DNA from 2 places in the Cellvibrio sp. PSBB023 genome. Region 2 is predicted to be linked to the other one. Evidence: predicted binding sites of a transcription regulator. Region 2 holds the regulator's gene; the other holds the start of a gene.
The links. The regulator FliA, encoded in region 2, starts transcription of late flagellar genes. The targets are predictions, from matches to a motif close to TAAAGTTATNNNNNNNNCGGCCGATANCC.
Positions count from the first base shown of each region.

Region 1 (3,176 bases), 100 kb from region 2:
TTGCAGTTTCAGCAGCAAAGTCAGCATCCATAATACGTGAACGAGATGATGACGTTTTCTCGGAGATATTGGACAGGTTAGATACGGTAAAGTCCAAACGGTTGTTAATTGCACCGAGGTCCGCACGGGTGGAGTTCACCTGCTCCAAGGCTTTATCGATAATGCCAATGGCTTTTTGCGCACCAGCTTCTGTAGAGATGTCGATAGAGGCTACTGAACCTGCACCTTCGGTGGCGTTACGCTCAAGTAAGCCGGTACGAGCCAAAGCGTTTGCATCTGTAATATTGTCACCATATTTAACAGATACCTCTCCACCATTTACTGACTTCAATTTAATCGCGGTAGTAGCGCTAGTTGAATCACTGCTATCAGCATAAGCAACCACACCGGTTTCGGCTGACTTGGCATTGATAGCGTCAATAACGTTTTTGGCTTGTTCATATTGAACTGTACTTCCTGTAACTGAAGCACCAGCAACACCCGCTGCGACAGAACCAATTTCAACGCCGTTGATGATCAAATCGCCTTTGTTCAAAGCACCAGAAGCAACAGTAGCGCCTTGTATAGAACCATCTGCTTGATGTCCATTCAAGCCAGCACCAGTCAAGGCCGTTACAGAAGCTGCTGCTGTATCGCTAGTTACTTTGATGTCACCTTGGAATCCAGGCTGTTTGTTAAGCACTAACGAGAAGTCAGCAGAAGTTGCACCGGTACCAGCTCCCACAGCAGTCAAAGCTGCAGTACCTTGCGCGTTAGTCAATGTAATGCTTTGTGAATTCTGCGCAGTTAATACTAATTTGCCAGAGTCATTCAACGATGCCTGAACAACACCACCTGCAGATTCGTTAATCTTATTAACGACATCTTTCATGCTGTTAGTGCCAGTAATTTGCAGGGTTTGCGTTCTGCCATCACCATCAACCACCGCAATTTGCAGCGCATCTGTACCAGCAACCAACACACCGGAACCGATGTTGGCAGATGTGAACTCAGATACAGTTTTCACAGAAACACCAACTGTATTAAAGTCAGCGTTCATAACTTCAAGCATTTTATTAACGGTACCAGCGTTAGTAGCATCGAGTGCTGTCGCTAATTTATCGTTAACTTTAAATTCAATAGCGGCATCAGTCGCTGTGTACATTTCAGCCAAGGTGGTAGATGTACCCACTAAATCACCAGTAGAACCACCTAATGAGTTAGCGTTAAATGAACCGATGGATACAGAAATAGTTTGGTTCTGTTGCGAACCCACTTGCAGTTGTTTGGTTCCCAAAGAACCGTCCAACAGGTTTTGACCGTTGAAGGTAGTGGTTTCAGAAATACGGGTTAATTCAGACTGGAGCTGTTTTACTTCCGCTTGCAGGGTTTTACGGTCAGTTTCGCCGTAGATACCGTTCGCTGATTGAACCGACAGTTCACGCATACGTTGCAGAATGTTGGTGGATTCTTGCAAGGCGCCTTCAGCGGTTTGAATCAGCGAGATACCGTCGTTGGCGTTACGAATTGCCTGATCCAGACCACGTACCTGGGAGGTCATGCGGTTAGAGATCGCCAGACCGGCAGCGTCGTCTTTTGCAGAGTTGATACGGTTACCGGAAGACAAACGCTCAGTTGCCTTATCAAGCGAGTTGCCTGAGCTCATCAACTGACGTTGGGTATTGAGGGATGCCACGTTGGTGTTAATTACTAAAGCCATGATTAATCTCCTGGATTAATGTCTTTGCAGTATCACTGCTATAACAAGTCTGTTGATGAAGCCTGAGACAAACTTACTAATCAGCACTTCTAACAAGGTTATCGACACGTCCGGGAGTTGCTTTAATCTTTTTTTATGGCTAAAACAAAATATTTATCGCAGGGAATGGTAAATTTTATTGCAAATGGTTATATAAAATCACAAACCGTCAAATTAACGACCATAAGCATCTATTGCCTTCATGGCTTTTGTGCTCTGACGCAAATCTGACGCCACCTTATCACGACTGATTTCCGCCAGTTCTGACAGGCGCTTGTTGATGGCCTGAATCTCTTCAATCATATGCGCTGCCTGTGCTTCCAAATCTGCCTGGGCCAGGGATTGGAGGTATTCAGCGTCATTGATGGAAAGCAGCCCCTGCTGACGCTGCTGCACCAAGGTTTCAAATGAATCCCAATCGCCCACTTCTGCCAAGGACAATAATGCTTGGGATTGGCTTAATGCACGGGAAAGCGGGTCTAGCAGGGTTTCAATATCCATAAAAACAGCTCTTTACCATGGAGATACAATAGATCGATTAATGAGATGAAGACTAACGCCATCTACTAAGATTAGCAAAACTAAATTAGCGAGGCGAATCTTATGCCAAACCTATAAAAGCAGTGTATGCAACGGCGCGGCCAATAAAGAAAAAGGCAGTGAGAGTAGTTACGCACTACTGTCACTGCCTATAAACAACAAAATCCATAACACAGGATTAATTACAAATAATTAAACAAGCTCAGTTGGCTGATTTGTGCAAAGCTTTGCTGGGATGCGCTCAACACCAACTTCTCCATGGATAAGCGGATAGAGGCATCGGCATAATCAAGATCCTGCAAGCTTTTTAGCTCTGCATTGACAAATAATTTAACGTCCAGATTAAGGTTGCGTGAACTTTCTAATGTGTTTTGACGCGCACCCACTTCTCCTTGGGTTGAAACAATGCTGGTGAGGGCATGAGAGAGGTTGGTAATGGTTTTCGCTACCATCTCACTAAGAACGGCCTTACTTTCCGGCGTGTCTTTTACACTTTTCATCGCTTCACTAAAACGCGACAGTGTTGTCAATAAACCTTGCTTATCGGTAGATTTCACAAAAAAAGAATCGCCAGGCTGCCCATTGGTTGACGTGATACCGGTTGTCGTTGCCAAGCCCATTGCACTTTGTAATGCAGCATTTCCACCTTGAAGGCTAATATTCATACCGTTGGCAGTCGCAAACCCCGTCGCACTTGCTGTTACCCCTAAATTAGCAAGTTTCGCGGCATTGGGAGCTGCATTTAGCATCGCAGCAAAATCTGCAGCGTTATTCACTACCGGCAAACTATTAAATTCAAGTATTTCTGTTTTACCGCCCACGGAGATTCTTAGCGTTGTTGGGTTAGCGGAAAAATCAATCGGCGCGGCAGCAGCATCAAATGTAAAAGGTAAGCTTG
Region 1 covers NZ_CP019799.1:1,022,335-1,025,510, reverse strand. The annotation lists gene B0D95_RS04640 (flagellin) at 1-1,699, opposite strand, end outside; gene B0D95_RS04635 (flagellar protein FliT) at 1,913-2,239, opposite strand; gene flgL (flagellar hook-associated protein FlgL) at 2,461-3,176, opposite strand, start outside.
Region 1: a site for FliA is predicted at 1,796-1,824, ahead of B0D95_RS04640 (flagellin). Genes of this name have one in related genera too.

Region 2 (3,176 bases):
TTTCCAAACCCTATCTATACTCAGTTCACCATTAGAGTGCCAACAAACCGTGCTGTCAGTTTTCTGGCGTCAACATGGGCACACTTAAAAAGAATATGTTTGGAGTTACGTGTAGATGAGCCAAGTGCGACCAGTACAAGTCATCGCTGTGTCCGGCGGCAAAGGTGGGGTAGGGAAGAGCAATATCTCCGTCAACCTCAGTATTGCCCTGGCAGAATTACGTCGTCGAGTTGTACTGCTTGACGCCGATTTGGGTCTAGCCAACGTGGATGTCCTGCTTGGCATTCGCGCCACCCATACTCTGGCAGATGTGCTGGCAGGCACTCATTCGCTGACCGATGTATTGGTCACAGGGCCTGCGGGCGTGAAAATTGTGCCGGCATCGTCGGGTGTACAGCGTATGGCCGAGTTGAGCAGTGCCGAGCACGTCGGGCTGATTAATGCCTTCAATGAGTTGTCAGACCAAGTGGATATTCTGGTGATAGACACTGCTGCTGGCATCTCCGACACCGTTGTAAGTTTTGTGCGCGCCGCCAATGAAGTGATTATTGTGGTGTGCGACGAGCCGTCCTCCATCACAGATTCCTACGCACTCATCAAATTACTCAACAAAGAATACGGTATGCAGCGTTTCCGTGTGGTCGCCAATATGACGCGCACCCAGCAGGAAGGCATGAATATGTTTAACAAACTCAATACGGTGTGCGAGCGTTTCCTGGACGTCACCTTGCAGTTTGTTGGTCAAATTCCCTTTGATGAAAACGTACGCAAAGCCGTGCAAAAGCAAAAAGCACTGCTAGAGTTTGCTCCAAGCTCCAAAGCGGCGGTGGCGATACGTGCCCTGGCGCAAGCGGTAGATAAATGGCCGCTGCCATATTCTCCCACTGGACGCCTTGAATTTTTTGTCGAGCGTTTGTTGCAGGCCGCGAATGCGCGTTAGCAATACTTGTTCATGCAGTTGTTTATGACCCGCTATTTACGAGCCAATTATTTACGAGAAGGCGAGGCAGGGCTGCCACCAATTACGGCAGTTTTTGCTAAACAAAAGGTGTTCGATGGCCGCAGTCAATGGTTTAGCCATGTACGATAAAAAGACCTTGCTTGATGCGCAGATCAATATCGAAGATTACGCACCTTTGGTGAAGCGCATCGCCTATCACATGATGATGCGTATGCCTGCGTCCGTGCAGGTAGATGACCTTATTCAAGCAGGCATGATTGGCCTGATTGAAGCCTCGCAAAAATACGATGCCTCTCGTGGCGCCAGCTTTGAAACCTATGCCGGTATCCGCATTCGCGGAGCCATTGTGGATGAAATGCGGCGCGGTGATTGGGTACCACGCTCGGTGCATCGCAATGCGCGCCGTATTGCCCGCGCCGTCGCCGTGGTAGAAGCGCGAACCGGGCGCGATGCAACCGATGCAGAAGTCGCCATTGAATTGGAAGTATCGCTCGAAGAATATTTTGAAATGCTGCAAGACTCCAACGGCAGCAGGTTATTCAGCTACGAGGAAACCTTTGGCGACGAAGACAGTAACATCGACGCCTCCGAACACAGCAGTGCCTTTGCCAGTCCGCTGGAAGGTGTACAGCGCGATGGGCTGAAAAAGGCCTTGGCAGAGGCTATCGCACTCTTGCCCGAGCGCGAGCGTATGGTGCTTGCTCTGTATTACGATCAGGAGTTGAACCTCAAAGAAATTGGGTTGGTGCTTGGGGTGAGTGAGTCCCGTGTCAGCCAAATACACAGCCAGGCGGCGGCGCGCTTACGCCATCGCCTGGGTGGGTGGCAGCCAGCGTAAAAGTGGGCAAAAAATAACCCAAGATGGCAAAAGTTTGTCTGGTTGAGTGAGTGGCACAGCAAATTAGTCTATGAATACAACAATTTGCGCTATGATTTGCAGTAAAAGTTGAAGATTTAAGTGCCGCTACTGGCCGAAGCTTTAACTCCTACTAGACTATGAATTAATAAAATTCCCTTCTGGGTGATTGGAGGTTGCGTTGGATAAGAATATGAAAATCCTGATTGTTGATGACTTTTCAACAATGCGGCGGATCATTAAAAACTTGCTGCGAGATTTGGGTTTTTCCAATACCCATGAGGCAGATGACGGTGTAACGGCACTGCCGATGCTCAAAAGTGGTGATTTCCAGTTTCTGGTAACTGACTGGAACATGCCTGGTATGACCGGTATCGATTTGCTTAAAGCTGTTCGTGCCGACGAAAAATTGCGCACTTTGCCGGTGTTAATGGTAACCGCAGAAGCCAAGCGCGATCAGATTATTGAGGCCGCCCAAGCGGGTGTGAATGGCTATGTCGTCAAGCCGTTTACCGCTCAGGCGCTCAAGGAAAAAATCGAAAAGATTTTTGATCGGGTCGGTTAATTACCGTCGATTGAATAATAAATAAGGCTCTGCCATGGCATCTGAAACCCAAACATCGTCCAACGACGAATTTGTTGTTGAATTGCGAGAGTGCGCAAAATTGCTTGCAGAAAAACTGCAGGGCAATGAGATCGAAGAAGCATCGGTCTTGATACAAACCATTACCCAGTCGCGGGATCGTCACATCTTCCAATCGGTGGGGCGTTTAACGCGCGGTTTGCACAACGCAATTGTCAACTTCAATGTCGACGCGGATTTAACCAAAGAACCACCCAAGATTGAAAACTCGGATATTCACGATGCGTCGAATCGCCTCAACTATGTGATTGAGCTGACTCAAAAAGCCGCTGAAAAAACCATGGATGTTGTGGACGAAGCGGCCCCCATTGCCATGAACCTGGGTCAAGAAGCCAGCGGCCTGCGCAGTGAATGGGCGCGTCTGAAACGCCGCGAAATGAGCGCCGATGAATTCCGTCAGCTCTACGAGCGCATGGATGTTTTTCTGGGACAAATGGTCACAGGCACAGAGCAATTAAGTAAAAACTTACAAGATATTGTTTTGGAACAAGGCTTTCAGGATTTAACCGGGCAAGTATTAAAGCGTGTTATCGGGTTGATCAACGATGTTGAAAAAGACCTGGTGAGTCTGGTGCGAATTGCGGGGCAGGTGGAAGAAATTACCGGCCTTGCCAATGATCGGGAAACGGTCGAGCATGATTTGGAAATAATGCACAAACGCAAAACTGAAGCCGAAGGGCCACAAATTAACAAAGAGCGGGCAGATGTAGTATCCG
Region 2 covers NZ_CP019799.1:918,374-921,549, forward strand. The annotation lists gene B0D95_RS04165 (MinD/ParA family protein) at 116-940, shown strand; gene B0D95_RS04170 (RNA polymerase sigma factor FliA) at 1,056-1,799, shown strand; gene cheY (chemotaxis response regulator CheY) at 1,999-2,382, shown strand; gene B0D95_RS04180 (protein phosphatase CheZ) at 2,417-3,176, shown strand, end outside.